DNA from 4 places in the Streptomyces sp. A5-4 genome. Region 4 is predicted to be linked to each of the others. Evidence: riboswitches for the same ligand, from Rfam matches in the RefSeq annotation. Region 4 holds a riboswitch; each other region holds the start of a gene.
What was found. A riboswitch is a leader RNA that binds a small molecule or an ion and turns the genes downstream of it on or off. The one in region 4 is predicted to bind cobalamin.
Positions count from the first base shown of each region.

Region 1: another riboswitch for cobalamin. It lies ahead of ACLLJJ_RS27275 (ribonucleoside-diphosphate reductase subunit alpha); the one in region 4 lies ahead of ACLLJJ_RS06975 (cobalamin biosynthesis protein).
Region 2: another riboswitch for cobalamin. It lies ahead of ACLLJJ_RS12295 (CbtB domain-containing protein); the one in region 4 lies ahead of ACLLJJ_RS06975 (cobalamin biosynthesis protein).
Region 3: another riboswitch for cobalamin. It lies ahead of ACLLJJ_RS35270 (ABC transporter substrate-binding protein); the one in region 4 lies ahead of ACLLJJ_RS06975 (cobalamin biosynthesis protein).

Region 1 covers NZ_CP178591.1:5,811,299-5,819,104, forward strand. The annotation lists gene ACLLJJ_RS27270 (ribonucleotide-diphosphate reductase subunit beta) at 1-158, opposite strand, end outside; gene ACLLJJ_RS27275 (ribonucleoside-diphosphate reductase subunit alpha) at 158-2,545, opposite strand; cobalamin riboswitch at 2,685-2,807, opposite strand; gene ACLLJJ_RS27280 (YbdD/YjiX family protein) at 2,942-3,145, opposite strand; gene ACLLJJ_RS27285 (carbon starvation CstA family protein) at 3,142-5,358, opposite strand; gene ACLLJJ_RS27290 (integrin alpha) at 5,600-6,805, shown strand; gene ACLLJJ_RS27295 (GntR family transcriptional regulator) at 6,960-7,724, opposite strand.
Region 2 covers NZ_CP178591.1:2,691,634-2,699,439, forward strand. The annotation lists gene ACLLJJ_RS12280 (glycosyltransferase family 2 protein) at 1-1,251, shown strand, start outside; gene ACLLJJ_RS12285 (galactose oxidase-like domain-containing protein) at 1,248-3,182, shown strand; gene ACLLJJ_RS12290 (glycoside hydrolase family 6 protein) at 3,256-4,281, opposite strand; cobalamin riboswitch at 4,759-4,886, shown strand; gene ACLLJJ_RS12295 (CbtB domain-containing protein) at 4,920-5,138, shown strand; gene ACLLJJ_RS12300 (CbtA family protein) at 5,156-5,929, shown strand; gene ACLLJJ_RS12305 (class F sortase) at 5,991-6,683, opposite strand; gene ACLLJJ_RS12310 (hypothetical protein) at 6,685-7,236, opposite strand; gene ACLLJJ_RS12315 (HAD hydrolase-like protein) at 7,341-7,763, opposite strand.
Region 3 covers NZ_CP178591.1:7,505,466-7,513,271, reverse strand. The annotation lists gene ACLLJJ_RS35300 (enoyl-CoA hydratase/isomerase family protein) at 1-801, shown strand, start outside; gene ACLLJJ_RS35295 (methyltransferase domain-containing protein) at 856-1,626, opposite strand; gene ACLLJJ_RS35290 (sensor histidine kinase) at 1,851-2,954, opposite strand; gene ACLLJJ_RS35285 (response regulator transcription factor) at 2,978-3,817, opposite strand; gene ACLLJJ_RS35280 (VOC family protein) at 3,938-4,330, shown strand; gene ACLLJJ_RS35275 (helix-turn-helix domain-containing protein) at 4,270-5,007, opposite strand; cobalamin riboswitch at 5,058-5,237, shown strand; gene ACLLJJ_RS35270 (ABC transporter substrate-binding protein) at 5,294-6,370, shown strand; gene ACLLJJ_RS35265 (FecCD family ABC transporter permease) at 6,376-7,425, shown strand; gene ACLLJJ_RS35260 (ABC transporter ATP-binding protein) at 7,422-7,806, shown strand, end outside.
Region 4 covers NZ_CP178591.1:1,500,258-1,508,063, reverse strand. The annotation lists gene cobN (cobaltochelatase subunit CobN) at 1-1,594, opposite strand, end outside; gene ACLLJJ_RS06980 (cobyric acid synthase) at 1,591-3,123, opposite strand; gene ACLLJJ_RS06975 (cobalamin biosynthesis protein) at 3,132-4,118, opposite strand; cobalamin riboswitch at 4,232-4,376, opposite strand; gene ACLLJJ_RS06970 (hypothetical protein) at 4,502-4,726, opposite strand; gene ACLLJJ_RS06965 (inorganic phosphate transporter) at 4,739-5,989, opposite strand; gene ACLLJJ_RS06960 (class II aldolase/adducin family protein) at 6,289-6,987, shown strand; gene ACLLJJ_RS06955 (alpha/beta hydrolase) at 7,092-7,806, shown strand, end outside.

The DNA of each region.
Region 1 (7,806 bases), 4.3 Mb from region 4:
GCGAGGTCGCTGATGTCCGAGTGGAGGTCGACTTCCTCGACCGACCAGGTGTTCTTGATCGCGTCGCGGTAGCGCTCGTAGAAGTCCGGGTAGCGCATGGGACGCAGCGTGAGTTCGAAGCCCGGGTCGAGGAGGTTCTTGGTGGCGTTGGTGGACATTACTGGCAGGCCTCGCAGGACTCGGGGTTTTCCAGGGAGCAGGCGATGGCGTCCTCGTCGGGAGCCGTCGCGGTGGCCACTTGCTGGACGGGGATGGGGGCGGCGACCGCGGCGCCGCCGGAGCCGGCCGCCCGCGCGATGCGCGTCGCCGGGCGCGAGCGCAGGTAGTACGTCGTCTTCAGCCCCTTCTTCCAGGCGTACGCGTACATCGAGCTGAGCTTCCCGATGGTCGGCGTCTCCAGGAAGAGGTTCAGCGACTGGCTCTGGTCGAGGTACGGCGTACGGGCGGCGGCCATGTCGATCAGACCGCGCTGCGGGATCTCCCACGCCGTGCGGTACAGCTCACGCACCTCCGCCGGGATCCAGCTGAAGCCCTGCACCGATCCGCTGGACTCGCGCAGCGCCTCGCGGGACTGCGCGTCCCAGACGCCGAGCTTCTTGAGCTCCTCCACCAAGTAGGCGTTGACCTGGAGGAATTCACCACTGAGCGTCTCGCGCTTGAAGAGGTTGGAGACCTGTGGCTCGATGCACTCGTACACGCCCGCGATGGACGCGATGGTCGCGGTCGGCGCGATCGCGAGGAGCAGGGAGTTGCGCATGCCGCTCTTCGCGATACGGGCGCGCAGCGCCTCCCAGCGCTCCGGCCAGGTGACCTCGACGCCGTAGTGGTCGGGGTGCAGGACACCGCGCGCGGTGCGGGTCTTCTCCCAGGCGGGCAGCGGGCCGTTGCGCTCGGCGAGCTCGCAGGAGGCCTCGTACGCCGCGAGCATGATCCGCTCGGCGATACGGGTGGACAGCGCCTGCGCCTCGGGGGAGCCGAACGGCAGCTTCAGCTGGAAGAAGACGTCCTGCAGACCCATCGCGCCCAGGCCCACCGGGCGCCACTTGGCGTTGGAGCGGCCGGCCTGCTCGGTCGGGTAGAAGTTGATGTCGACGACGCGGTCGAGGAAGGTCACCGCGGTACGGACGGTCTCGTCGAGACGCTCCCAGTCCATCTCGCCCGAGGCCAGCACGAACGAACCGAGGTTCACCGAGCCGAGGTTGCACACGGCGGTCTCGCCGTCGTCCGTCACCTCCAGGATCTCCGTGCACAGGTTCGACGAGTGCACCACGGAGCCGGGCTCGGCGGTCTGGTTCGCCGTACGGTTCGACGCGTCCTTGAAGGTCATCCAGCCGTTGCCGGTCTGCGCGAGGGTGCGCATCATCCGGCCGTACAGCTGGCGCGCGGGGATCGTCGTACGGGCCAGGCCGTCCGCCTCGGCCTTGCGGTACGCCGCGTCGAACGCGTCGCCCCACAGGTCGACCAGCTCGGGCACGTCGACCGGCGAGAACAGCGACCAGTCGGTGTCCGCGTCCACCCGGCGCATGAACTCGTCGGGGATCCAGTGCGCGAGGTTCAGGTTGTGCGTACGCCGCGCCTCCTCGCCCGTGTTGTCGCGCAGCTCCAGGAACTCCTCGATGTCCGCGTGCCACGTCTCCAGGTAGACGCAGGCCGCGCCCTTGCGCCGGCCGCCCTGGTTGACGGCGGCGACCGAGGAGTCGAGGGTGCGCAGGAACGGGACGATGCCGTTGGAGTGCCCGTTGGTGCCGCGGATCAGCGAACCGCGGGCGCGGATGCGCGAGTACGAGAGGCCGATGCCACCCGCGTGCTTCGAGAGGCGGGCGACCTCGTGGTACCGGCCGTAGATCGAGTCGAGCTCGTCCAGCGGAGAGTCGAGGAGGTAGCAGGAGGACATCTGCGGGTGGCGCGTACCGGAGTTGAAGAGCGTCGGCGAGGACGGCAGGTAGTCCAGGCGGCTCATCAGCCGGTACAGCGCGGCGACCTCGTCCAGGGCGCGGACCGAGTCGTCCTCGGCGAGGCCGGACGCCACCCGGAGCATGAAGTGCTGCGGGGTCTCGATCACCTGACGGGTGATCGGGTGGCGCAGCAGGTAGCGGCTGTAGACGGTCCGCAGGCCGAAGTAGCCGAAACGGTCGTCGGCCGTCCTGTCGATCAGCGCGTCGAGCCGCGGAGCGTGCAGCGCCACGAAGTTGGCGGCGCGGTCCGCGATCAGGCCCTCGCGGTGCCCCACGCCGACCGAGTCGGAGAAGGTGTGGACGCCCTGCGTCGCCGCCTCGTCCCGGATCGTGCGGGTCAGCAGCCGGGCCGCGAGGCGGGAGTACGCCGGGTCCTCGGAGATCAGGCCGGCGGCGGCGTCGGTGGCGAGAGCACGCAACTCGGCCGCGTCAGAACCGGCGTTCCGGCCGCGCAGCGCGGCCGCGGCGACTCTGCCGGGGTCGGTGTCGGGCAGATCGGCGGTGAGGTCCGTCAGGGTCCGCAGCAACTCTGTGCCGGGTCCTTCGGTCGTCACCGTGGCAGAAGCCGGATCGACTGGCGCGATGGTCACGGGGTGCTCTCCCTCGCTCGGCTCGGGGCCGGCGGGGGAGGGGGCGCACGGGCACACCTCACCCCCGAAAGGGCGGCACACCGCATTGCGTCCACCGGCCCAACCGCGAGGCCCGGACGTATCGGCATCCGGGTCGGTCGAACCGGATGCACCGTCGGCAGGTCTCGGACTCCTGGGTGCGCGAAAGCGCACCAATCACACCGTTGCGGGACAGTTCCGGATTCGCACCGGATTTCCCTGCGGCGACAGCGAGCACGAGCATACATGTGGGGGCCGGGGGATGCCGCACCCCCCAGATGTTGTGTCGCGGGTGTTGCGGCTTCGGTTCTGTGTACGACAACGGGCCGCCGCATCCCGGCGGATGCGACGGCCCGTGCGATCACTGGGCGGAGAGCCTCAGCAGCAGCGGAAGCCCTCCCGGGGATCCGCCTCGCGGGCGTCCGTACGACTGTGTTCGAACTCCCGTCGGCTCATGACGAGGGCCTGCGGGTCGCGGGATCTCGCGTGCTCCGCATACCGGTCGTAGGCGGATTCGCCGGTCAATTCGCGGACGTACCAGCGGATCCGGCCCGCCACGCGGCGTACGTCCGAGAGGGTCATTCCCGGCTCCCCGTTCCGACGCTCGCGGCGTCGTCCTTGCGCATGCCGCCCTCGGGGCCGAGGCCGGCCGCCACGAGCTCGGCCTTCTCCTCCTTGGTGGCGAGGAGCGAGGCGGGCGCGACGAGGCGGGACTCGACGTACGGGGTCTCGCTGAGCTTGACGCTCGCGGGGTCGCGGATCGCCTTGACGCAGACCCGCGTGGCCTCGACGAGCACCACGATGATGAGGATGGCGAAGAACGCGGACAGCACGCCGTCGACCGTGGAGTTGGTGACGACCGTGTGCATGTCGCCGACGGTCTTGGCGGGTGCGATCGCCTCGCCGGCCTCGATGCCCGCCTGGTACTTGTCGCGCTGGGCGAAGAAGCCCACCTTGGGATCGGCGGAGAAGATCTTCTGCCAGCTGGCGGTCAGGGTGACCGCGACGTCCCACAGCAGTGGCACGGCGGTGACCCAGGCCCACTTGAGCCGCCCGGACTTGACGAGCAGCGTGGTGCAGACGGCGAGGGCGACGGCGGCGAGCAGCTGGTTGGCGATGCCGAACAGCGGGAAGAGCTGGTTGATGCCGCCCAGCGGGTCGTGCACGCCGACCCACAGGAAGTAGCCCCAGCCGCCGACGACGACCGCGCTGGCGATCCAGACGCCCGGCTTCCAGCTGACCTGGCGGAACGGCTTGTAGACGTTGCCGAGCATGTCCTGGAGCATGAAGCGCCCGACCCGGGTGCCCGCGTCCACCGTGGTGAGGATGAACAGCGCCTCGAACATGATGGCGAAGTGATACCAGAACGCCTTCATTCCGGCGCCGCCCACCACCGCGGAGAAGATCTCCGACATGCCGAGCGCGAAGGTCGGCGCGCCGCCGGTGCGCGAGAGCAGACTCTGCTCCTCGACATCCTTGGCGGCCTGCGCCAGCGACTGCGGATCGATGGCGAAGCCGAGGCTGGTCACCGCTTCGGAGGCGGCCCGGACGTTGTCACCGATCACACCGGCGGGCGAGTTGATCGCGAAGTACAGGCCGGGGTCGATGATGGAGGCGCAGATCATCGCCATGATCGCGACGAACGACTCGGTCAGCATGGCGCCGTAGCCGATCATCCGGACCTGCGACTCCTTCTGGATCATCTTCGGGGTGGTGCCCGAGGAGACCAGGGAGTGGAAGCCGGAGAGGGCGCCGCAGGCAATGGTGATGAAGACGAAGGGGAACATCGAACCGGCGAACACGGGACCGTCGCCGCGGCTCGCGAAGTCGGTGACCGCGGGCATCTTCAGCGTCGGCAGCGTGATGAAGACGCCGATGGCGAGCAGGCCGATCGTGCCGACCTTCATGAAGGTCGACAGATAGTCGCGCGGGGCGAGCAGCAGCCACACCGGCAGGATCGAGGCCAGGAAGCCGTACGCGATCATCCACATGACCAGCGTGCCGGGCTCAAGGGTGAAGGTGTCGGCCCAGGAGGACTCCGCGACCCAGCCGCCGGCGACGATCGCGAGCAGCAGCAGCGAGACTCCGATGACGGAGACCTCGCTGACCCGGCCGGGGCGCAGCACACGCAGGTAGACGCCCATGAAGAGGGCGATCGGGATCGTCATGGCGATGGAGAAGACGCCCCACGGCGAGTGCGCGAGCGCGTTCACGATGACCAGGGCGAGCACCGCGAGCAGGATGATCATGATGGCGAAGACCGCGACCAGGGCGGCGGCGCCGCCGACCACGCCGATCTCGTCCCGGGCGATCTGGCCGAGCGAACGGCCGTCGCGACGCGTGGAGAAGAACAGCGTCACCATGTCCTGGACGGCGCCGGCCACGATGACGCCGACGATGATCCAGATGGTGCCGGGGAGATAGCCCATCTGGGCGGCGAGCACCGGCCCGACCAGCGGCCCCGCGCCGGCGATGGCCGCGAAGTGGTGTCCGAAGAGGACCCGGCGGTCGGTGGGGTGGAAGTCGACGCCGTTGTTGAGCCGCTCGGCGGGAGTGGCCCGGTTCTTGTCGACCTTCAGGACCCGGTTGGCGATGAAGCGCGAGTAGAAGCGGTACCCGATGGCGTACGAGCCGAGAGCCGCGGCCAGCATCCAGGCCGCGGACACCTCTTCGCCGCGGGAGAGGGCGAGTACGCCCCAGGCGACCGCGCCCACCAGGGCGACGAGCGCCCAGACGGCGATGGATCTGGGGGTCATTGAACGCTGTGCGGTGGTGGGTGGTGCCGGCTCTGCCATGAGTGTCTCGTCCCCTCGCTGATCACCTGCGTCTCGTGGACGACGCGCTGGAAATCTAGGGGACCGTTTCACCAGGCGTCACCCCCTGTCCGCATATCGGTACGACAACAACTTGAAGGGCCGAAGGGTGTGGCCGTACGGGCACGGCTGTAACAGCCGTGCCACAGGAGTGCTCGGGGAGCCCGGTTCGTACAACTTCGAGCGGGAGTGCGCTGTCAGTCCATCCAGCGGCGGGGCACGGATGCCTACCGCACAGCACCGGGCGCCCATCGCCGGTCGACCGTGCACCGGCGTCCCGGGGGCGCCGCCAACTGGAGGAGCACTCCTTGCGTACTACCTATTCGACGGCGGCTCTGGCGGCGCTGGTCGTGCTGACCGCCGGTGGCCTGTCCGCGGGGCCGGCCGTGGCCGCCCCGCGTCGGCGCGGGGTCTGACCGGGGCGAGCAGTTGGCTGGAGGCGGAGAGCCCGATCGCCGGCCAGGAGTACGGCACCGGGCTCGCCGCGGCCGACGTCGACGCCGACGGCCGCCCCGAGCTGGCCCAGGTCACCGGCGTCGACGCCGTCTACGGCCACGACTTCGGCGACGACCGGAACCCGGCCAACCCCGAGTTCCTGTACGGCGTACCGACCGAGGAGGGCTTCCGGCCCACCGGCCTGACGGCGGGGGACTACGACAAGGACGGCTACGAGGACCTGGTCGTCCTGGGGACCGAACCGCAGCTGGAGTACGTCCAGAGCCGCTCGGTGCTGCTGCGCGGCGGCGCGGACGGGATCACCATGGACCGGATGTTCTCCGGGGGCACGTCCGGGGCCTCGGCGGACATCAACAAGGACGGCTACCCGGACCTGGTGGTGGGCGACCCCCGGGTGCTGGAGCACGGTGAGTACGACCTCTCGCCGGGCAGCGTCCAGGTCCGTTACGGCAGCGAGGACGGCCTGTTCGGCGCCTCGGGCGAGGACCGCCCGCAGATCTTCGAGCAGAGCAAGGACGGCATCCCCGGCAGCTCCGAGGTCGGCGACGACTTCGGCAGCGACGTTTCGCTGGGGGACGTCAACGGTGACGGCTACCCCGACCTGGCGGTCGGCTCCCGGGGCGAGAGCATCGGCGACCGCGAGAAGGCGGGCGCGGTGTGGCTGCTGCGGGGCTCGGCGCGGGGTCTGACCGCGGCAGGGGTGAAGGACATCAACCAGGACACGGCCGGAGTGCCGGGCGTGGCCGAGGCCGGTGACGCCTTCGGCGGGCAGGTCCGGCTGATCGACGCGAACCGCGACGGCAGGGCCGAGCTGGTGGTGGGCGCCCCCGGCGAGAACTCCCCCGAGGGCCACGTCTGGGTCTTCCCCGGCAGCGCGTCGGGGCCGGCGACCGCCGGGTCATGGACCTTCGGCGCCGCCGCGCTCGGGGCGCCGCAGCACAGCGCGCACTTCGGGGCGACGCTCGGCAAGTGACCCGGCCAGGGGGTGCGGAGCGTACTCCGCACCCCCGCGGCGGCTTCCGGTACGGGCGGCCCGAGTGCCGCAGGGGGGGGGCGACGCCTGTTCGCCGGGCGTTCCTCCCGCTGTCGGGCCGCCCGGCCGGTGGCCCTGTCGGTCGGTGGGCCGCTCAGTCCGTGGGCCGCTTCAGCCTGGCGACGAACTTGTAGCGGTCGCCGCGGTACACCGAGCGGACCCACTCCACCGGCTCACCGGCCCCGTCGATCGAGTGCCGGGACAGCATCAGCATCGGCAGGCCGACGTCCGTGCCGAGCAGTCCGGCCTCGCGCGGGGTGGCCAGGGACGTCTCGATGGTCTCCTCGGCCTCGGCCAGCCGCACGTCGTACACCTCGGCCAACGCCGTGTAGAGAGAGGTGTACTTGACGAGCGAGCGACGCAGCGCGGGGAAGCGCTTGGCCGACAGATGCGTCGTCTCGATGGCCATCGGCTCGCCGCTGGCGAGCCGCAGCCGCTCGATGCGCAGGACACGTCCGCCGGTGGTGATGTCGAGCAGCCCGGCGAGGGTGTCGTCGGCGGTGACGTATCCGATGTCGAGCAACTGGGAAGTGGGCTCCAGGCCTTGCGCCCGCATGTCCTCGGTGTACGAGGTGAGCTGCAGGGCCTGCGAGACCTTCGGTTTGGCGACGAAGGTGCCCTTGCCCTGGATGCGCTCCAGGCGGCCCTCGACGACCAGCTCCTGCAGGGCCTGGCGCACGGTGGTGCGCGAGGTGTCGAACTCGGCCGCGAGCGTGCGCTCGGGCGGTACGGGGGTACCGGGAGGCAGGGTCTCGGTCATGTCCAGCAAGTGACGCTTGAGTCGGTAGTACTTGGGCACGCGCGCGGTACGGCCGGCCGTCGTGCCCTGCGTCTCAGTGCTGCCCCCGTCGGTACTCATGGCCCGCCTTTCCGCCTGCTGCGCTGTTGCCGTCACCGGCTCCTCCGTCTGTCGCGGCTCACATGGTGGCACGGTCCGGTCA
Region 2 (7,806 bases), 1.2 Mb from region 4:
GGCCCGCACCGCGCGAAGACGAAGCACGGCAACTACAACGCCTGGCTCGACGCGCACGGTGACGACTACGACATCTTCGCCTCGGTGGACACCGACCACGTGCCCCTGCCGAACTACCTGGAGCGGATGCTCGGCTACTTCCGCGACCCGGACATCGGCTTCGTCATCGGCCCGCAGGTCTACGGCAACTACGACACTTTCGTGACCAAGGCCGCCGAGTCGCAGCAGTTCCTCTTCCACGCCCTGATCCAGCGCGCGGGCAACCGCTACGGCGCCCCGATGTTCGTCGGCACCAGCAACGCCGTACGCATCAGGACGCTCAAGCAGATCGGCGGCCTGTACGACTCGATCACCGAGGACATGGCCACCGGCTTCGAGATCCACCGCGCCAAGAACCCGGCGACGGGCAACAAGTGGCGCTCGGTGTACACCCCGGACGTGCTGGCCGTCGGCGAGGGCCCGACCGCCTGGACCGACTTCTTCACCCAGCAGCTGCGCTGGTCGCGCGGTACGTACGAGACGATCCTCAAGCAGTACTGGCGAGGCTTCGGCACGCTCCCCGCGGGCAAGCTCTTCAACTACACGATGATGATCATCTTCTACCCCATGTCCGCCATGAACTGGATCCTCGCGGCGCTCAGCTGCGCCCTGTTCCTGGGCATGGGCGCATCGGGTGTGCAGATCGACCCGGCGATCTGGATGATGCTCTACGGCAACGCCTCCGCGCTCCAGATCGGCCTCTACATCTGGAACCGCCGCCACAATGTCTCGCCGCACGAGCCCGAGGGCTCCGGCGGTCTGGCCGGCATGGCGATGTCCGCGCTCTCCGCGCCGATCTACGCGCGCTCGCTGCTCGACGCCGCGCTGCGCCGCAAGTCCAGCTTCGTGGTGACGCCCAAGGGCGATTCGTCCAGTCCGGACACGCTGTTCGGCACCTTCCGCATCCACCTGTTCTTCATCCTGATCTTCGGCGGATCCCTCGGCTCCTCCTTCTACTTCGGGCACAACCACCCCGCGATGATCACCTGGGCCACGCTGGCCCTGCTGATCACCGCGGCGCCGATCATCGCCTGGCGCCTCGGCATGCGTCGGGACAAGAAGCGCGGGCGCGCCGCGCCGCCGTCCTCGACACCCCCCTCCGCGCAGCCCTCGGCCGGTCCCCCGCCGGAGGCCCATCCGCCGCAGCACAAGCCCACTTGGGCAGCGAACGACCAGACCATACAGATCGCCCTTGGGGGACGTAAGAAATGAACTACCGACCCAGCCGCCGCACCCGTCGCCTGGCGATCGGTGCGGCGGTGGTGGTAGCTCTGGCGGGGATGAACGGGCCCGCGCTCTACCGCTTCGGCTCCGACCAGTACCACGACTACAAGATCAACAAGCCCGAGTACCAGGCCGCCAACGGCCACTGGGACTTCCTGGACATACCCTCCGAGTTCCGGATCAACACGATCCACGCCGCCCTGCTGCACACCGGCAAGGTGCTGCTGATCGCGGGCTCGGGCAACAACCAGAAGAACTTCGACGCCAAGAAGTTCGAGTCGGTGCTGTGGGACCCCGAGACCAACAAGTACAGGATGATCCCCACCCCCAAGGACATGTTCTGCGCCGGGCACACCCAACTGCCCGACGGCAAACTCCTGGTGGCGGGCGGCACCAAGCGCTACGAGAAGCTCCAGGGCGACGTCTCCAAGGCCGGCGGCCTGATGGTCATCCACAACGAGGACCCGGACGCGCCCAAGACGCTGCCCGCGGGCACGATCTTCACCGGCAAGAAGAACGGCAGGACGTACGTCTCCAAGGACCCGGTCCTGGTGGAGAAGGCCAAGAAGATCTTCGACCCGCGGACCGGCCGGTTCCTGCGCACGGAGGCGGGGCTCGGCCGGATCTATGTCGAGGCCAGGGCCTCGGGCAAGAAGTTCGAGTCGGGCACCGAGGACAACTACCGCATCCACGGCCTCAAGGGCACCGACGCCAAGAATGTCTACGGCATCGCCCAGAAGCTCGCGCTCGACAAGAAGGACTTCCAGGGCATCAAGGAGGCCTACGAGTTCGATCCGGTCGCCGAGAAGTACATCACCGTCGACCCGATGAACGAGGCCCGCTGGTACCCGACGCTGACCACGCTCAAGGACGGCAAGGTCCTCTCGCTGTCCGGCCTGGACGAGATCGGGCAGATCGTCCCCGGCAAGGACGAGGTCTACGACCCCGAGACCAAAAAGTGGGAGTACAGCGGCGTCATCCGGAAGTTCCCGACGTACCCGGCGATCTTCCTGATGAACAACGGCAAGCTCTTCTACTCGGGCTCCAACGCCGGCTACGGGCCCGCCGACGAGGGCCGCGAGCCCGGCGTGTGGGACCTGGCGACCAATAAGTTCAAGAAGATCCCCGGCCTGAGCGACCCGGACAGGATGGAGACCTCGGCCACCGTCCGGCTGCCTCCCGCCCAGGACGAGAAGTTCATGGTCATCGGCGGCGGCGGGGTCGGCGAGTCCGAGAAGTCCAGCGAGAAGTCCCGGCTGGTCGACCTGAAGCAGCCCAACCCGCGCTTCAAGGACGGCGATTCGCTCGCCGAGGGCACCCGCTACCCGAGCGCCTCGCTGCTGCCCGACGACAGCGTCCTGGTCACCGGCGGCTCGCACGACTACCGGGGCCGCGGCGGCTCCGACGTGCTGGAAGCACGGATGTACGACCCCAAGGCCGACAAGTACCGCAGGGTGGCCGACCCGGCGGTGGGCCGCAACTACCACTCGGGCTCGCTGCTGCTGCCCGACGGACGCGTCATGATCTTCGGCTCCGACTCGCTCTACTCCGACAAGGCCAACACCAGGCCCGGCGTCTTCGAGCAGCGCGTCGAGATCTACACCCCGCCGTACCTGTTCAGGGACGCGCGGCCGGCGCTCACCGGTGGGCCCAAGACCGTGCGGCGCGGCGGGACGGCGACGTTCAAGTCCGCGCAAGCCACGGCCATCAAGGACGCCAAGCTGATGCGGCCGAGCGCGGTCACCCATGTCACCGACACCGACCAGCGCACCGTCGCGCTGGACCTGAAGAAGACGAAGGACGGCATCTCGGTCACCGTGCCGAAGAACCGGGCGCTGGTGCCGTCCGGCTACTACATGCTGTTCGTCACGGACGACCGGGGCACCCCGTCCAAGGGCATCTGGATCGAGGTCCCGTAGCCCCGGGACCGGCTGGGACAGCGAGTGGGGGGCGCCCGGCCGGGCGCCCCCCACTTCGTATGTGCGCGGTCCGCTACTTCGTGTTGCGGACCAGTTCGAGCGCGTACTCCGGGTACCACTTGCCCGCCGTCGGGGCGCCCTTGCAGTCCCCGTCGGACTCGCCGGGGCGCTTCACCCACAGATAGGCGTCGACCAGGTCGTCGCCCGTCCTGGTGGTCGGCGGCTCACCGAGCGCGCGACCGGGCGGGTTGCACCAGTTCTCCTTGGGGTCGCCCTCGGTGTACGGCCCGTTGCCGTTGCGGCTGGTGTCGATCACGAAGGGCTTGTTGCCGATCTTCTGCGAGAGCTTCTTGCCGAAGTCCGCGCTCGTCCTCGTGCTCTGGAAGTTGGAGACATTGACCGAGAACCCGTCCGCCTGCGCTATGCCCGCCCGCTGGAGCGGGTCGAAGAGCGCGTCGGGCGACTGCCAGCCCGCGTTGCCCGCGTCCAGGTACACCTTGGTCCCGGGCTGCTGCTTCAGCCGCTCGACGGCGCCCTTGAGCAGGTCGAAGCGCTCCTCGTGGAACTCCTGTGGCGTGCAGCCGTCCACCAGGTGCAGCAGCGCGTCCGGCTCCAGGATCACCGTGGCACGGCGGTCGCCGATGCCCTTGGCCACCTGGTCGACCCAGCCGCGGTAGGCGTCGCCGTCGGCGGCTCCGCCCTTGGAGAACTGCCCGCAGTCGCGGTGCGGAATGTTGTAGAGGACCAGCAGCGCGTCCCGGTCGGCCTTGGCCGCCGCCTCGGTGAAGCCCTTGGCCTCCGCCTCGGCGTTCTCCGGCCCGATCCACTCGCCGACGGGCTGCTCGGCGATCTTCCTGATCTGGTCGGCCTTGTCGTCGTCGCCGTCCTTGGCGTACGTGGAGACCTGCTTGGCGGCGTTTCCTTCCGGATTGACCCAGTACGGATCGCTGCCCTTGGGCTGCTGCTTCACAGGATCCTGCTTCGACCCGCCGTCACCGTCCGACGAGGAACAGCCCGTCAACAGCAGCGCGGTCCCCACCGCCGCCACCGCGGCAATCCGGACACCCACACGCCGACGGCCGCTGTAACTGCCGTACATCCACTCCCCCTTGGTGCACCTGAAATGTGTGAGGACCCCCCGGCGCCTCCCCGGACACAACCGGTCGAAACCATCCTGACACACACGTACACAGCGCCAGGAGCTCTCCGCGCTCCGTGGGACAGCTGTTACGGCGCGTACGGACCGCGGGCACCCATGGCGCACCGTGGGCCACAGAGCCGTGACTTGGCGTCAATCGGCCCCTAGGAACATCCGTGCGTCCGTTCTAGAGTGGCGAGTACAGGCCCAAGTCCCCGGCCCCAGTCTCCCCCGATTTCTCTGTGCCTCCCGCATCGGCGCCGGACTTCTCCCGCAGTCCGTGCGCCGACGGTCGAGGATCAGCCCGGTCGGCGGCTCCGGGGGGAGCACGCCGTCGACCGGGCCAGGTAGCCCGTGTCCGGGGGCCGATCGGCGGCCTGCCGCCCTTCGGCCCTGTTGACAGTGTCCGGCCAAGGCTGGGACTCTCCCGATGACAACTCCACACAATGAGACGACGGTGGACAGGAACCCGGTGCCATTCCGGGGCGGTCCCGCCACTGTGACCGTACGGGCAGCCTCGGCGCCCGCACGGAAGCCAGGAACTGACCCGTCGTTCTCCTGCCATGGGGCGTGGAAACCCCAGAAGGAGGTTCACCGGCATGTCCTCGCACATCGCGCCGCACACCGACACCGCAGCGGGAGCGTCCGCCGCGACCAGCACCCGCGACTGGCTGATCCTGGCCGCCGCGGCGATCATCGCCCTGGTCGCGCTCTACGCCGTCTTCATGGACAACGGAACCGTTGTCTCCGCGACCGGCGACTACCTGCACGAGTTCTCGCACGACGGCCGGCACCTCTTCGGTGCCCCTTGCCACTGATCGGGACCGTAAGCACCATGTCCACACCTGTACTCCCCCTGCTCGGACGCTCTCTGGCGGCGGGCGGGGTGGCCGGCCTTGCCGCCGGGCTCTTCTCGCTGCTCCTGGCCGAGCCGCTGATGGACCGCGCGATACGCCTCGAAGAGGCACGCTCCGCCAAGGAGCACGCGCACGAAGCGGCCGGCACGGCCGTCGCGCACCACGAGGAACTGTTCACCCGCACCACCCAGCATGTCGGCCTGGTGGTCACCGCGGTGGTCGCCGGCCTCGCGCTCGGCGTGCTCTTCGCCGTCGCCTACGCGCTGATCAACCGGCGTACCGCCCCGGGCGACCGCCCGTGGTCACGCGCCCTGGTCTTCTGCTCGGCGGCCTTCGTGGCCGTCTCCCTGCTGCCCGGACTGCGCTACCCGGCCAACCCGCCGGGCGTCGGCGACTCCGGCACGGTCACCGATCGCCAGTCGCTGTGGCTGGCCGCCGTCGTGATCGGCATCCTCGGCATGCTGCTGGCCTGGCAGGTGTACGTACGCCTCGCCGACCGGTCGGTGCCGGTGCGCCAGGTCGCGGTGGCCGTCACCGCGGTCGCGACCCTGGCGGTCCTCTTCGCACTGCCGGGCAACCCGGACGAGGTTCCGGTGGCGGCGACGCTGCTGTGGGACTTCCGGGTGCTCTCGCTGGCCTCGCACGCCCTGCTGTGGGCGGTGTTCGCCGGCGTGTTCGGCGCGCTCGGTCTGCGGGCGGCTGCCCGCAGCGCGCCCGCGGCGACGGCTCCGGCCGCGGGAGTGACGGCGTAACCGGCCGGCTCTCCCCGGCGGTCGCCGCCAGTTCCCCGCCGGCTCTGCCGCGCGGGCCCGGTCAGCTCCTGCCGGTGCTGCCCGTCCCCGTCAGGTAGGCCGACACCACCACGTTCGCCGTGTAGGTGCGGGCCGTCTTGTCGTACGTGCCCCCGCAGGTGATCAGGCGCAGTTCCGCCCGGTCGCTCTGGCGGGGGCCGTACACCTTCTGGGGGTCGAAGCGTTCGCGGGTGAAGACCTGGACGTCGTCGACGGTGAACTCCAGCTCCGAGCCGTCGGTGCCCGTCACCCGGATCAGCTCGCCGGGGCGGGTGGCGCTCAGGCCGTAGAACACGGCCGGTTTGCTCTCCGTGTCGACATGGCCGACGAGCAGGGCCACGCCCGCGGCGCCCGGCCGGGTGCCGCTGCCGTACCAGCCGACCGTGGACGGCCGGTCGTACGGCGGGGGGTCGACGGCGCCGGACGCGTCGAGGCCGCTCTCCACGACGGGCGCCGTCACACCTATCGAGGGCACGTCGACGCGTTGCGGACGCGCGCCCTTCTGCGGCTCGTGCGCGGGGGGCAGCGGCACCCCCAGCGGGCGGCCGACCGCGGCCACGTCGCCGGTGGTCGGGGCGGAGGTGCCGCCGGGTCCTTCGGTGAGCCCACGCCCCCACAGCGACAGGCCGAGCAGCAGCGTCGCCCACGCGATCCCGATCAGCAGCCGCCCGGAGCCGGCGGGGCGGCCCGCGGCGGGAGCGTCGTCGGCGGACACGTCAGTCCGCGTCCGTACGGCGACGGCGGACGCTGCGGAACGCCACGGCGACCGCGGCCACGCCGGCGAGCACCAGGCCGATCACGGTGTGCCGGGTGCCGGGGCCCCCGCCCTCGGCGGACTCCGAAGCGAGCTGCGCCGTACCGCCGCCGCCCGCGTACACGGGCGAGACGGGGGTGGAGTGGTGGGTGGGCCGGTGGTGGACGACCGTGACCGTGCCCACCTTGTGGTGGTTGTGGCCGTCACAGTCGACGCTGATCTCGTAGGTGCCGGAGCCGATCGACGAGTTGATCCTCGCCTCCCCGTAGAGCGGGTTCTCGCGTCCGTCCTTGCCGTTGAGGTTGGCCTCACCTCGGCTGAAGGCGCTGGATCGGGCGACGCCGGTGGTGCCCTTGCAGTCCGAGACGCGCAGCTCCACCTCGCCACCGGGTGCGATGGTCGACGGGGTGACCTGGATCGAGACCGAATCGTGGGCGTACGCCGCGGTGGCCGGGGCGGCCACCAGTACGGCGGCCACTCCTGCGGCACGCAGAGCGAGCAGAGCTGAACGCATCGTGAACCTCCTGGTACTCCGAAGATCCACGGCCGCGGTCGTTCCCGCATCCCCAGGGGCCCGTCACTGCGCCGTACGGGCGCCCCGGGGGTGTCGTGCGGGGCTCAGATCCGTTCGACGAGGTCCGCGATCGAGTCGACGATCGTGGAGGGCCGGAACGGGTAGCGGTCGACGTCGGCGGGCCCGGTCAGGCCGGTGAGCACCAGGAACGTCTCCATGCCCGCCTCCAGACCGGCGAGCACGTCGGTGTCCATCCGATCGCCGATCATCGCGCTGGTCTCCGAGTGCGCGCCGATGGCGTTGAGGCCGGTTCGCATCATCAACGGGTTGGGCTTGCCCGCGAAGTACGGGTCACGGCCGGTCGCCTTGGTGATCAGCGCGGCGACCGAGCCGGTGGCGGGCAGCGGGCCCTCGGCGCTGGGGCCCGTCTCGTCCGGGTTGGTGCAGATGAAGCGCGCACCGGCGTTGATCAGCCGGATCGCCTTGGTGAGGGCCTCGAAGCTGTACGTGCGGGTCTCGCCCCGCACGATCAAAACATCGTTCGATTACTCTGGCCCCCGAACCGGAACG
Region 3 (7,806 bases), 6.0 Mb from region 4:
CGCGACGAGTACCGGCTCAACGCCCGGATCGCCCGCTTCTCCAAGCCGTACGTCGCCCTCATGGACGGCATCGTCATGGGTGGCGGGGTGGGCGTATCGGCGCACGGCGACGTGCGGATCGTCACCGAACGCTCGAAGGTCGCCATGCCCGAGACCGGTATCGGCTTCGTCCCCGATGTCGGCGGTACGTATCTGTTGGGGCGGGCGCCGGGTGAGCTGGGCACCCATCTGGCCCTCACCGGGGCACCGGTGGGCGCGGCGGACGCACTGCTGTGCGGGCTCGCCGACCACTTCGTACCGGCCGGGCGGCTGGAGGAGTTCGGCGACGCGCTCGCCGGACTGGACGCCGCGGACGCGGTGGGCCGGTACGCGTCCGCCGCGCCCGAGGGGGAGCTGGCGGGGCACCGGGAGTGGATCGACGGCTGTTACGCGGCCGGATCGGTCGAGGAGATCGTCGAGCGGCTGCTCGACAGCGGCATTCGCGCCGCGAAGGAGGCCGCCGAGGTGATCCTCGCCAAGTCACCGACCGCGCTCAAGGTGACCCTCGCGGCGGTGCGCCGCACGCGGACGCTGGGCTCGCTGGAGGACGTACTGGACCAGGAGTACCGGATCTCGTACGCCGCTCTCTCCTCCCCCGACCTGGTGGAGGGCATCCGTGCGCAGGTCATCGACAAGGACCGCAGCCCGCGCTGGTCGCCCGCGGAGCTCGCGCGGGTGACGGACGCGGACGTGGCCCGGTTCTTCGAGCCGGCGGGCGACGGCGAGCTGGGGCTCGGCGCGGGAGCGGCCACTCTCCGCTGACATCGGCGGTGCGGGCAGGACGCCACCGGTGCCGGCGGTGCGGGGCCGCCCCCGTCAGGCCCGCGGCACGGGCTTGCGGGCCTCGATCAGGAAGCGGGTCGTGTGCGCCACGAAGGAGCCGTCGCGGCGGATCTGCTCGTCCAGTTGCCGCAGCCGGTCGCGGTACTGGTCGACCGTGAAGCCGGGGACCATCCAGATCACCTTGCGCAGGAAGTACACGACGGCGCCGATGTCGAAGAAGTCGGTGCGCAGGGTCTCGGGACGCAGGGTGACGACTTCGAGCCCGGCGGCCTCTGCCGCACGGCGGGCGTCGTCGGGGTGGCGGCCACGGCGGACCTCCTCGGGCTGCGGCCCCAGGAAGTACTCGACCACCTCGAAGACGCTGGCGGGGCCGACCTGCTGGGAGAAGTACGTACCGCCCGGACGCAGCACCCGCGCGATCTCGTCCCACCAGACGGTGACGGGGTGGCGGCTGGTCACCAGCTCGAAGGCGTCGGCGGCGAACGGCAGCGGCGGCTCGTCCGCGTCCGCGACGACGGCCGCGCCGAGCGGGTGCAGCAGCGCGGTGGCCTTGGCGACGTTGGGCGGCCAGGACTCGGTGGCCACCATCAGGGCGGGCAGCTCCGGCGCCCCGGCGAGGACTTCGCCGCCGCCGGTCTGGATGTCCAACGCGGCGGACACGCGGGCCAGCCGCTCGCCCATCGCGCGTTGATAGCCCCAGGAGGGGCGCTGCTCGGTGGCGCGGCCGTCGAGCCAGGAGAAGTCCCATCCGTCGACGGGGGCGGCTGCGGCCTCGGCCACCAGGTCGTCAAAGCTTCGTGACATACCTTGATCTTCGCGGCGAACGGGGCGGGGCGCGAGCGAATATCGTGCGGGCCGGCCGGGGCGGCCCTGCGGTGCTGCCCCTGCCCGCCCCTGCCCGCTGTGCCATTCCGGGGGCCGGCCCCCGGGCTCTCTGCGGGCGTGTCCGCGCGCGCCGGATGAGGGTTTCGGGAGGGGCGGGGACCGGCCCTACAGGGCCTCCGACCGGCCCGCCCGCCCGCCCGCGCTCAGTGTTCCGCCGCCGGGAGCGTCACCTCGAAACGGCAGCCCCCCACCACGTTCCGCACATCCGCGCGCCCCGCATGCGCCTCCACGATGCCCCGGACGATGGCCAGCCCCAGCCCCGCCCCCGCCGGCGGCGTCCGCGCCTCCGTCCCGCGCCAGCCCGTGTCGAAGACCCGCGGCAGGTCCTGCTCCGGGATGCCCCCGCAGCCGTCGGTGACGGAGAGTACGACGGTGTCCGTACCCGGCTCCCCCCGCCGCGCGGCGACCGCGACCGTCCCGTCGGCCGGGGTTCTGCGGATCGCGTTGACCAGCAGGTTCGCCAGGACGCGGGTCATTTCCTTGCCGTCCACCTCGACGGGCAGCGGCTCGACGCCGTCACCGACGAGGCGCACGCCGAGCTCTCGGGCCAGTGGGTCCGCGCCCGCGAGGGCGTCGCCGACCAGGTCGTACAGGGACATCCGGCTCGGGCTGAGGGCGAGCGCGCCCGCGTGGATGCGGGACAGCTCGAACAGGTCGCCGACCATGGAGTTCATGCGGTCGACCTCGGTGCGGATCTGCCGGTAGTAACGCTCGGGATCGGCGACCAGGCCGTCTTCGAGCGCCTCGGACATGGCGCGCAGGCCGGCCAGTGGCGTACGCAGATCGTGCGAGATCCACGCGACGAGCTCGCGCCGCGAAGTCTCCAACGCCCGCTCCCGCTCCCTCGATGCGCCCAGCTTCACACTGGTGGCGGCCAACTCCCTTCCCAGTGCGTCCAGTTCGGCAGTGGCCGCGCGGGCGGGCGCGGCGAAGCTGCCACCGTCGCCGAACGAACGGGCCGCCAGGGTGAGGGCGTTGCTGCGGGCCGCCACCCAGCGACCGAGGATCAGCGCGGTGGCGAGGGAGACCACCGCGGCCATCGCGATAACCGTGGTGACCACGCCGAGGTCGTGCCGGTTGAGGAACATCGCCCAGGCGACGGAGAGGGTCCCGGCGAGCATGGCGGTGACCGCGACGGCGGCGATGACGGTCAGCGAGACCACCACCGAGCGGTGCCGCAGCAGGCGCAGCGCGAGCGCCCCAAGGAGTCCGGCGGCCGCGGCGCCGAGGAAGGCGAAGGCGGCCATGATCAGCAGTGCGCGCACGGCGGTCAGCCCTCTTCCTTCCGGGGCACGTCTGCCGCCGTCCGGGGCAGACCTTCCGGAAGGCCTTCAAGGTCCGCGCACACGGCCCCCGGAAGCCCTTCAGGGTCCGCGTGTGCGGCCTCCAGTGGCCCGTCCGGGTCCGCGGGTACGTCGAACCGGTACCCCACGCCCCACACCGTCCGGATCAGCCGCGGCCTCGCCGGATCGTCCTCGATCTTGCCGCGCAGCCGCCGCACATGAACGGTGACGGTGGACAGATCGCCGAACTCCCAGCCCCACACCTCCCGCATCAGCTGCTCGCGCCCGCACACCTGGCCCGGACGCCGCAGCAGATACGCGAGCAGGTCGAACTCCCGCAGGGTCAGCGCCAGGTCATGGCCGTCCCGGGTGACGCGGCGGGCCCGGGGGTCCAGGTCGATCCCGGCGGCCCGCAGCCGCGGTCCCTCCCGGCCGTCGGCCGACCGGCCGCGGCGCAGCACGGATTCGACCCGGAGCACCAGTTCGCGCGGGCTGAAGGGCTTGGTGACGTAGTCGTCCGCCCCTATTTCCAGGCCGAGGATCCGGTCGTCCTCGTCGCCCCGCGCGGTCAGCATGATCACCGGCACGGGGCCACGGGCGCGCAGTACGCGGCACACCTCCAGGCCGTCCATGCCGGGCAGCATCAGATCAAGGACCACCAGGTCGGGCCACCGCTCGGCCGCCGCCCGCAGTGCGGCGGGCCCGTCGGCGGCCCGGACCACGGCGAAGCCGGCCCGGTCGAGATAGCGGGCGACGACCTCGGAAACCGTCGGGTCGTCGTCGACGACCAGGACATGCACATCGCTGCCGTGCCGCTGGTTCTCCATACCGCCACCGTAGGCCGCCCACCAGGGGCGACCACCTTCCTGGGGCCTTACGAATCCATGACGTCCATGACGTCCGTTTCCTTCAAGAGTCGCGCGCGCCTCCCCGCCTACGGTGAATCCATGACTCCACGACTCGATGCGATCGGCCTGATCGTCGCCGACATGGCCGCCTCTCTCGCCTTCTACCGCAAGCTCGGCCTCGATGTTCCGGCCGAGGCCGACTCCCGGCCGCACGCCGAGGCGACCCTGCCCGGCGGTATGCGTGTCCTGTGGGACACCGAGGAGTCCGTTGCCTCCTTCGACCCGGGCTGGACCCGGCCGCAGGCAGGTGAGCGGCTCGGTCTCGCGTTCCTGTGCGACAGCCCGGCCGAGGTCGACGCGACGTACAGCACCTTGATCACGGCGGGATACGAGAGCCACCTCAAACCCTGGGACGCCGTCTGGGGGCAGCGCTACGCGGTGGTGCTGGACCCCGACGGCTGCGGCGTCTCGCTGTTCGCCAACGCCACGTAGGCGCCGAGGGTCAGCCCGGCCAGGTCACGCATCTCGCGGGAGAGATGGGCCTGGTCGGCGCAGCCCGCGGCGATCGCCGCGTCGGCGTACGTCGAGCCGCCACGTACCAGCGCCAGCGCGCGCTGCAGCCGCAGGACCCGGGCCAGCGTCTTGGGCCCGTACCCGAAGGCGGCCAGCGAGCGGCGGTGCAACTGACGGGCGCCCAGGCCCACGGCGTCGGCGGTCGCGGCGACCGTACGGCCCGCGTTCAGCTGCCCGGCGACGGCGCGCAGGACGGGATCGGGCGGCCCGGTGTCCGCGGCAAGGCGCAGCACCAGGTCCTCCAGGGCGGCGGCCGGGTCCGGGGCGCCGGCGATCCGGGCGGCACGGGCACGGACCGTGGCGCCGGGCCACAGATCGGCCAGCTCCACCCGCCGGTCGCGCAACTCGTGCGCCGGTATCCCGAGGATCGCGGGCCCGGCGCCGGGTGCGAACCGTACGCCGGCGTACGCGGCGCCGGGCTTGTCGCCCCCGGGGTGGGCGTGGGTGTCGGGGCCGGCGACGAGCAGCCTGCCCTCGGACCAGAGCAGGTCCATGCATCCGTCGGGCAGCACGGGGTGTGCGACGGCGGGGGCCGGTGGCGCGGTGTGCGTCCACACGACGGCGCCGTCGAGCCTCGATGCCCACTCGGCGTACATACCGTCCAGGTTAGGCGCGCCTCCCGGGCCGGGGAAGGTCAAGATCGCTGTGGTAGCTTGCGGCTGCCAGTCGAACCCACATTTGGGTCAGGGAATCCGGTGCGAATCCGGAACTGACGCGCAGCGGTGAGGGCGACGGGCGCGGTATCGGCCACTGGACGAGCAGTCCGGGAAGGCGCCGCGTCCGGACGACCCCGAGTCCGAAGACCTGCTGGCAGCCCCGGCCGCACACCCGCTGACCGGGGTGCGACGACCGACAGGCTCCGCGACCGGGCCTCAGACGGAAATGGCTCCTGTGCTGCCTTCCCCTCCTGCCCGCCCCGCCTTTCACCGGGCCCTGGCCGCGGGTCTGCTCTCTCTTGTGCTCGGCGTGCTGACTGCCTGCGGTGCGGGTTCGACGAACACCTCGTCCGACTCGGGCAAGTCCGGCCGGGACGGTTCCGGGTATCCCAGGACCTTCAAGAACTGCGGCCGCGAGGTGACGATCGAGAGCCCGCCCGAGCACGCCGTCTCGCTCGATCAGGGGTCCACCGAGATCCTGCTGTCCCTGGGGCTCGGCGACCGGCTGGCCGGTTCGGCCACCTGGACCGACCCGGTGCTCAAGGAACTCGCGGCGGAAAACGCCAAGGTGCCGCGGCTCGCGGAGAACAGGCCCTCCTTCGAGCGGGTGCTCGCCGAGGAACCCGACTTCGTCTCCGCCTCGTTCGTCTTCACGTTCGGTGAGGGCGGTGTCGCCCCGCGCGCCGACTTCGAGAAGCTCGGTGTGCCCACATATCTCTCGCCCGCCGACTGCGAGAAGTCCAACACGGGCGACGGCGACGGTTCGCGCGGCGAGCCGCTGACGATGGAGAGCGTGTACGGCGAGATCCGCGACCTCGCCCGCGTCTTCGACGTGGAGGAGCGCGGCGAGAAGCTCATCGGTGACCTCAAGGGACGCTACGCCACGGCCGCCAAGGGCGTCGATGCCGGGGACACCACGCTGCTCTACTGGTTCGCGAACTCCGACTCCCCCTACATGGCGGGCTGTTGTGGTGCGCCCGGAGTGGTCACCGAGGCGCTCGGTGCGAAGAACGTCTTCGACGACACCCATGACGAATGGCCCCAGATCAACTGGGAGAACGTGGCCGACCGCGACCCCGACGTGCTCGTCGTCGGTGATCTGACCCGCCGGAGCGAGAGCGCGGAGACGGCCGCCGCGAAGATCAAGTTCCTGGAGACCAATCCGGTCACCCGGCACATGACCGCGGTGCGGAAGAAGCGGTACGTCCTGCTGAGCGGACAGGCCATGAACCCCTCGATCCGTACGATCGAGGGCGTCGAGAAGGTCGGCGCCGCACTGCGTACGTACGGACTCGCTGGTTGAGCGCGGTGAGCGAGGACGGCGCGCGGAGGACCCGCCCCGCCCTGCGAGTGGGCGGGGCGCTGTTCTGGGTGGGCGGACTGGCCCTGCTCCTCGCCTCCATCGCCGTCGCGATCACTTTCGGCCCCGCCGACATCGAGGTCTCCGACGTCTGGGCCGTGGTCGCCGACCGGGCGGGCTGGGGCCACTCCCGGCTTTCGCCGATCCGCGAAGGCATCGTCTGGGAGCTGCGGCTGCCGCGGACCCTGCTCGCCGCGGTGTGCGGCGCGGGCCTGGGGGTGTGCGGGGCCGTGCTGCAGTCGTTGCTGCGCAATCCGCTCGCCGACCCCTTTGTCCTCGGGGTCTCCTCCGGCGCGTCCACCGGCGCGGTCCTGGTGGTGATCCTCGGCGTCGGCGGCGGCCTGGTGTCGCTGTCGGCCGGTGCGTTCCTCGGTGCGCTGTGCGCCTTCGGGCTCGTCCTGGTGCTGGGTTACGCCTCGGGCGGGACGACGGACCGGGTGCTGCTCGCCGGGGTGGCCGCCATGCAGCTCTTCTCGGCGCTCACCTCCTTCGTCGTCATCTCGTCGGCCGACGCCGAGCAGACCCGTGGCGTGCTGTTCTGGCTGCTGGGCTCGCTCGCCAACGCCTCGTGGGCCGACGTCTGGCTGTGCGCCGCGGTGCTGGCCGTGGTGCTGGTGGTGTGCGGCGCCAAGGCGACGGCGCTCGACGCGTTCGCCTTCGGCGAGGAGGCCGCGGCGTCGCTCGGGGTCTCCGTCGGCCGGACCCGGCTGCTGCTGCTCGCCGCGACGGCGCTGCTCACGGCGACGCTGGTCAGTACGTCGGGGGCCATCGGGTTCGTCGGCCTGGTGCTGCCGCACGCGGCCCGCGCGATCGTCGGTACCGGTCACCGTCGACTGCTTCCGGCGACCGCGCTGGCCGGCGCGGTGTTCCTGGTGTGGATCGACACGGTGGCGCGCACCGTCCTGGATCCGCAGGAGCTGCCGGTGGGCGTCATGACGTCACTGATCGGCGTGCCGGCCTTTGTCGTCATCCTCTACCGGGGCCGGAGGCTGCGATGAGTCTGCGTGCTGCGAGCGTGTCGTGGCGGACCGGCGAGGCGCTGATCGTCGACGGGGTGTCCCTGGACGCCGCCCCGGGGTCGACCGTGGGACTCCTCGGGCCGAACGGTTCGGGCAAGTCGACGCTGCTGCGGCTGCTGGCCGGGGTGAGGCCCACGTCGTCGGGCGTGGTGTCGCTGGACGGCGTACCGCTCGGGGAGCTGAGCCGCAGGGACGTGGCGCGCCGGGTGGCCGTGGTGGAGCAGCACGCGGTGACCGAGGTCGACATGAGCGTGCTGGACGTCGTACGGCTGGGGCGTATCCCGCATCGCCGGGCGTGGTCCGCGCCCACGGCGGCCGACGACGCGGCGGTGCGGGACGCCCTCGCGTACACCGGGCTCC
Region 4 (7,806 bases):
CCTTGCCGGGCAGCCACTCCATCGTGCCGTGCTTGCCCATGTGCACGATCGCGTCGGCACCGAAGCCGCCTTCCGATGACGCGGTCTCGAGCCACCGGTACGCCGCCATGTAGTGGTGCGAGGGCGGCATGTCGGGGTCGTGGTAGATCGCGATCGGGTTCTCGCCGAAGCCGCGCGGCGGCTGGATCATCACGACGACATTGCCGAACTGCAGGGACGCCAGGACGATGTCGTCCCCGTCGATGTACAACTGGCCGGGCGCCTCGCCCCAGTGCTCCAGCATCCCGTCGCGCAGCTCGGGCTGCAGCTTGTCGAACCACTGCTGGTAGTCGGCGAGCGGCACGCGCGCGGGGGCCGCGGCGAGCTGCTCCTCGGTCAGCCACTCCACGTCGTGACCACCGGCGCTGATGAGCCGGTGGATCAGCTCGTCACCGTTGTCGGGGTGCCCGTCCACGCCGTAACCGGCGTCGCGCAGGGCGTCGAGGACCCGGATCGCGGAGGCGGGCGTGTCCAGGCCGACCGCGTTGCCGACCCGCGAGTGCTTCGTCGGGTACGCGGTGAAGACGATCGCGAGCTTCTTGTCCGCGTTCGGCTTGTGGGCCAGCGTGGCGTGCCGCACGGCGATCCCGGCGACCCGGGCGGCCCGCTCGGGGTCCGCGACGTACACCGGCACGTCGCCCTCGGCCTGCTCCTTGAAAGAGAACGGCACGGTGATGAGCCGGCCGTCGAACTCGGGGATGGCGACCTGCATCGCGGCGTCCATCGGCGACAGCGCGGCGTCCGACGCGTCCCAGGTCGCGCGCGAGGACGTCAGACAGAGGCCCTGGAGCACCGGCACATCGAGGTCCGCGAGCGCGCCGATGTCCCACGCCTCGTCGTCACCGCCGGCCGAGGCGTCACTGGCCCGGGTGCCGCCCGCCGCGAGGACGGTGGCGACCAGGGCGTCGGTCCTGCCGAGCACGGTGTACAGCTCGGGGTCGGCGCTGCGCAGCGAACCGCAGTACACCGGAAGCGCGTTGGCCCCCTGAGCCTCGATCTGCTCGCACAGGACGTCGACGAAGGAGGTGTTCCCGGACAGCTCGTGCGCCCGGTAGAAGAGCACCCCGACGGCAGGCCGGCCCTCGACCCACGCCCGCTCGCCGTGCACACCCCACTCGGGCATCTTCCGCGGCTCCGCGCTGCGCCGCTCCCGCGCGTCCCCGGCGCGCCCGTGCCCGCCGAGCAGGACGTCCTGGGTGAGGAAGACGGCCAGCTCGGTCAGGTTGCCCGTACCGCCCTCGACGAGGTAGCGCAGCGCCTGCGCGACCGCGCCCGCGTGCACGGTCGACTCGGCCATCAACTCGGCGTCCGGCACGGCCTCCCCGCCGAGCAGGACCGTCGGAATGCCGGACGACTTGAGGACGGCGAGCCCGTCCTCCCAGGCCCGCTTCCCGCCGAGCAGCCGTACGACGGCCACCGAGGCGCCCTCGATCAGCGCGGGCAGCTCCTGGACCGCGTCGATACGGGTCGGGTTGCCGATCCGGTACGGGGCGCCGGAGGCGCGTGCCGCCAGCAGATCCGTATCGGCGGTGGACAACAACAGCACGGTACTCATGCGGGCGCTCCAGGTGCGATGAAGGGAAGTCCTGCCGGCGCGCCCGACTCGATCAGTCGCAACAGCGCGTCCGTGTCCGCGTGTTCTTCGATGAGGTCTCCGAGACGGTCGAGCTGCTCCTCGCGCAGCGCCTCGAAGGAGGTGTCGGGTGCCGGTACGAAGCGTCGCCCGGCGGCGGTGGCGACTTCGCGCAGGAACGCGCGCCGGAAGGCGTCGCTCTCCAACGACCCGTGCCAGTGGGTGCCCCAGACCGCGCCGGCCCGGCAGCCGTCCAAGGCATGCCCCCGGTCGTCGGTGAGGAACCCTTCGCCACCGAGGACTTCGGCGACGCCGTGGTGGATCTCGTAGCCCTCGACGGGCTCACCCAGCGCGATGCCGACGGGCCGCGCGAGGGTCTTCTCGACGGCGAACCGCACCCGCAGCGGGAGCAGCCCCAGACCGTCGACGGAGCCCGCGCGTGATTCGACGTGGTCCTCGATGTGCCGGCCCAGCAGTTGGTAGCCGCCACAGATACCGAGCACGGGACGGCCTTCGGCGGCCCGCCGGGCCAGGGCGTCGGCGAGCCCGCGCTCGCGCAGCCACCGCAGGGCGCGCACTGTCCCGCGCGTCCCCGGCACGATCACCAGATCGGCGTCGACGAGCTCTTCGGCCCGGTCCACGAATCGCACGACGACGCCCGGCTCGGCGGCCAGCGCGTCCACGTCGGTGAAGTTCGACATGAGGGGCACCGCGCACACGGCGACGCGCAACACGTCCTCGCCGACGGGCGGTGCGACGACGGACTCGCGTACGGCGCCACGCATCGACACCCGCAGTCCGTCCTCCTCGTCGATGCCCAGGCCGTGGGTGAAGGGCAGCACCCCGTAGGTGCGCCGTCCCGTGAGCCCCTCCAGCATGTCGAGGCCGGGTTCGAGGAGCGACACATCGCCGCGGAACTTGTTGACGAGGTAGCCGGCGACGAGCTTCTGGTCCTCGGCGGAGAGCAGCGCGGTCGTACCGAAGAAGGAGGCGAACACCCCGCCCCGGTCGATGTCGCCGACGACGACCACCGGGAACCGCGCGGCCCGCGCGACGCCCATGTTGACGATGTCGGTACGCCGAAGATTGATCTCGGCGGGGCTGCCGGCGCCCTCGCAGATCACCGCGTCGTACGTGCCGCGCAATTCCTTGAGGCAGTCCGTCACGACACCGAGCAGCGATTCCTGCCTGCCCCCGTGGTAGCCGCGGGCGCTCATCTCACCCACCGCCCTCCCCAGCACGACGACCTGGCTGGAGCGGTCACTGCCGGGCTTGAGCAGCACCGGGTTCATGAGCGCCGTCGGCTCGACGCGGGCCGCCTGGGCCTGCATGGCCTGGGCCCGGCCGATCTCCGCGCCCTCACGGGTGACGAAGGAGTTCAGCGACATGTTCTGCGCCTTGAAGGGGGCGACCTTCACACCCTGGCGTACGAGCCACCGGCAGATCCCGGCGGTCACGACGCTCTTACCGGCGTCGGAGGTGGTCCCCGCGACGAGCAGACCGCCCCCCAACTGGTCTTTCATACGCGTCCCTTCGGGTTACGGGGCCTGCTGCTCCTGCTGCCTCCGGCGCGCGACGTGGCGAGGGCGAGACGCCCCACGACGGCTGTCGCCAGGGCCAGCGCGCCGACCCGCCGGGACAGCCGGGCCGCCCGTTCGATGTCCCCGGCGCCGACGGGGCGCCCGGCTGGGTTGAGCACGGGCCGGTGCTCGACGCGTCCCGCGTACGAGAGCGTGCCGCCGAGCCGCACACCGAGGGCCCCCGCGAAGGAGGCCTCCACCGGGCCCGCGTTGGGGCTGGGGTGCTTCGACGCGTCCGCGCGCCAGGCCCGTACCGCCCCTCGGGTGTCGTCGCCGGCCAGGGCCGCGAGGACGGAGGTCAGCCGGGCTCCGGGCCAGCCCGCCACGTCGTCGAGACGCGCGGAGGCCCATCCGTACCGCAGGTACTTGGCCGACTTGTGGCCCACCATGGCGTCCAGCGTGTTCACGGCGCGGAAACCCACCAGGCCGGGTACGCCGCCCAGCGCGCCCCAGACGAGTGCGCCGACCACCGCGTCCGAGGTGTTCTCGGCGACGGACTCGACGACGGCGCGGGCGATCTGCGCGGCGTCCAGCGACTGCGGATCGCGACCGCACAGATGGGGGAGGCGCTCGCGGGCCACATCGATGTCCCCGGCCTCCAGGGCGCAGCCGATGGCCCGCGCCTCACGGCCGAGTGAGGTCCCCCCGACGACGGCCCAGGTGGCGGCGGCGGTCAGCGCCAAGGCCGCGGCGGGACGGTGGCGCACGGCGTGCGCGGCCAGCGCGGCGGCCCCCGTCGCGCCCCCGGCGCACACCAGCGCGTGCAGCGCGCCCCACCCGCGGTGGTCACGCCACAGGGCAGCCTCGACCGCGCCCGCGGCCCGCCCGAACGCGGCGACCGGATGTCCACGGCGGGGATCGCCGAGAACGAGGTCGCCGAGCAGGCCGGCCGTGGCGCCGTACGCAAAAATGCGATCGGCTCGCACGGGGTCAGCAGGCCGCAGCGCCTGGAAGTGCCCTGGTACATACTGGATTGATCACAGGTATGGGGGAGCGACCGGGCATGACGGTATGTCCTCACTCAGGGTCCGCGCCCTGGTTCGACGTGACCGGCGGTGAGAGTTCCTGGCTTCCGGGGTGGGTGTCTCCCCGGTGACAGTGGCGGGACCGCGCCGGATTCGCACCGGACTTCCTCTCCTGCCGCCGAAATTGGCTCGGGCAGTCCACCACGCGCCGCGAATGCCGTCAACTTGCTGTTGACCTGCGACGGGAGAGTGTGTTGGGGCACACAGGAACCGCCCCGCGACGGGCCGGGCGGGGCCTGTCACGGGGCGGGGCGGGTGGGGCGCCGGGGGTGGGGCCCCAGGGGTCAGGCGACGATCAGGAAGATGCCGTACGCCACGGCGCCCGCGCACAGCGCGAAGCACGCGTACGCGCCGGTACGGGCCAGGGAGACAGCTCCGCCGCCCTGCGCGGAGGCCGCTTCCCGCTTGGACAGGCCGACGATGCCGAGGGTGAACAGACCCACGAGCGCGACGGTGACGACAAGGCTCACGCCGAAGACGGTGCCGAGAGCTACCCAGTCGATTTTCATGCTGATTCGTCCTTACACCGTGGCCGGGCGGGCCGGCTCGGTGACGCTCGCGGCCGGGGCCGGGATGGTGGTCTTCAGGCTCTCGGCGGTGGCGGGGCCACCGATGGGGGGCGGGCTGACGGCCGCCATCGCGGTGGTCACGACGCCCGCAGGCTCGTGGAGTTCGTCGTCGGTGACATTGGTGTGGTCGACCGGCTGGCGGCGCGAGAGCGACCAGATGATCCCGGAGCCCGCGACGAGCAGCACGGCGACCGCGGCGATGCCCCAGGGGCCCTGCTTGGTCAGGAACTCGGCGCACGCGGCGACGAGACCGGCGGCCGGCAGGGTAAGGCCCCAGGCGACGAACATCCGGGTCGCCGTGGACCAGCGGACCACGCCGCCCTTGCGGCCGAGGCCGGCGCCCATCACGGAACCGGAGCAGACCTGGGTGGTGGAGAGGGAGAAACCGAGGTGCGAGGAGGCGAGGATGACCGTGGCGGCGCTGGTCTGCGCGGCGAAGCCCTGCGGCGGACGCAGCTCGGTGAGGCCCTTGCCCATGGTGCGGATGATGCGCCAGCCGCCCAGGTAGGTGCCCAGCGCGATCGCCACACCGGCCGAGACGATGACCCACAGCGGCGGGTTGGAGCCGGGGGCGAGGACGTTCCCGGTGACCAGGGCGAGGGTGATGATGCCCATCGTCTTCTGCGCGTCGTTGGTGCCGTGGGCCAGCGATACCAGACCGGCGGAGGCGATCTGGCCCGCCCGGTACCCCTTGGCGGTGGCCTTCTCGTCGGTCTTCTTCGCGAGCTTGTACGTCAGCCTGGTGGCCAGCAGCGCGGCCAGACCGGCGACGATCGGCGCGGCAACGGCGGGCAGCAGAATCTTGGTGAGGACGACGCTGCCGTTGACACCGGAGGTGCCGACCGACATCAGGGTGGCGCCGATGAGGCCGCCGAAGAGTGCGTGGGAGGAACTGGAAGGCAGACCGATCAGCCAGGTCAGCAGGTTCCAGAGGATCGCGCCGACCAGCGCTGCGAAAATGACTTCCGTGGTGATGCCGCTCTCGTTGACGAGTCCGCCGGAGATCGTTTTTGCGACCTCAACAGACAGGAAGGCGCCGACGAGGTTGAGAACGGCGGACATGGCCACCGCCGTCTTGGGTTTGAGCGCGCCAGTCGAAATGGTGGTCGCCATCGCGTTGGCAGTGTCGTGGAAACCGTTCGTGAAATCGAACACGAGAGCGGTTACGATCACGATTCCGAGGAGGAGCGTGATGTGTTCCATTTACCCAGGCAATCGTTTGAGGTCAGTGGCACGTGGAACGTAGGCAACCCGAGTGAACGGAAGGTGAACTGGGGCGGGCGGTGCGGTAACCCAAAGCGCGCTCCAGGCACTCCGGTTGTGTCCGTCCGGGCCGCGAATGGCGCCGTACACCGGCCACCGGCCCCTCAGGACGCACCGGAGCCCGGCGGGCGACCCGTCGAGGAGATCCTGGTCACCCGCCGGATCCGTATACGGCCGCGCGGCACGGCGGGGCCGGTGCTCCCGCCGTGCGCGGCAGTGGGGCCTGGCAGGATCGCGGCATGGCTGAGCAGCGGCGGGACGAGCGGGAAGAGCGGGGCGAGCGGGACGAGCGGCGCGGCGAGATCGCGCGGGCCTGGGACGATTTGGTGGCCACCGCCCGCAGGAGCGTGAGCGAGGGCTTGGTCGTCGGCACCTCGGGCAATGTCTCGGTGCGGGTCGGCGAGCTCGTCCTTGTCACCCCGAGCGGAGTGCCGTACGACCGGCTCGGCCCGAAGGACACCGTGGCCGTCGATCTGGAGGGAAACCGGGCGTTCGGCGACCTCGGGCCCACCAGTGAACTGCCGATGCACCTCGCGATCTACCGCAGCACCGGCGCCACCGCCGTCGTGCACACCCATGCCGTGCACGCCACGGCCGTCTCCACGCTCGTTTCCGAACTCCCGTCGGTGCACTACATGACCGCGGCCCTCGGCGGCCCCGTCCGCACCGCGCCGTACGCGACCTACGGAAGCGCGGAACTGGCGCGGAACATGCTCGAAGCCCTGCGCGGGCGCTCCGGTTGTCTGCTGCAGAACCACGGGACCGTCACCTACGGGGACTCCCTCGACCAGGCCTACGACCGCACCGCGCAGCTGGAGTGGATGTGCCGGCTCTGGCTCACCGCGAGCTCGGTGCCCGGCCGCACGCCGAGCCTGCTCAGCAGCGCTCAGCTGCACGAGGTGGCGGAGAAGTTCAAGGGCTACGGCCAGCGCGGCTGACCACGCGCCGAACACGGGTACCGGCGCGGAGGCGGACGCCGGGGCGCACACCGGACGGCCCCTGCCCACTGGCCGTGGCCCCCCGCGATGCGGACACTGGGGCGATGCGCCCGGCCACAGCGACGGCAGCAGCCGTCACCACACTCATCGGCGTCGGCGCGGCCGCGGTCGCGATCGGCCGCCTCGCCGGCGACGCCGCCCTCAAGCCGTCGCCCGGCCGTCCGCTGCCCTCCGACCCCAAAGTCACCGTGCACGCCACGGCCGCGGGCCAGGTCGCCCTGACCCGCGGCTTCGCGACCCTGCGCCCCGGCACGTACGGCATCGAGGGCCCCGGCGTCCACGCGGTCGTCGGGCCCGTCCTGCCGGACGCCCCGCACACCGCCGACTCCGTCGTACGCCGCCTGGTGCGGGTCGACCACGGGGACCTGCGCACCGGCGCACGGGTGCGGCTCACCCCGCAGCTGTTCATCGGCGACCCGCGCACCGCACTCGGCCTCGACCACATGGACGTGGAGATCCCCGGCGAGCTGGGCGCGCTGCCCGCCTGGTTCGTCCCCGGTGCCCGCGAGACGTGGGTGATCACCGCGCACGGCCTGGGCGCCACCCGCGAGCACCCCATGAACCTCATGGGGTTTCTGCACGCCCAGCAGTTCCCGGTCCTCGACCTCACCTACCGCGGCGACGCCGGCGCCCCGAGGCAGCCGGGCGGGCTCGGGCACCTCGGCGACTCCGAATGGCGCGACCTGGACGCCGCGGTCCGCTACGCCGTGCGCAACGGCGCGGAGCGCGTGGTCCTGCACGGCTGGTCCACCGGGGCGG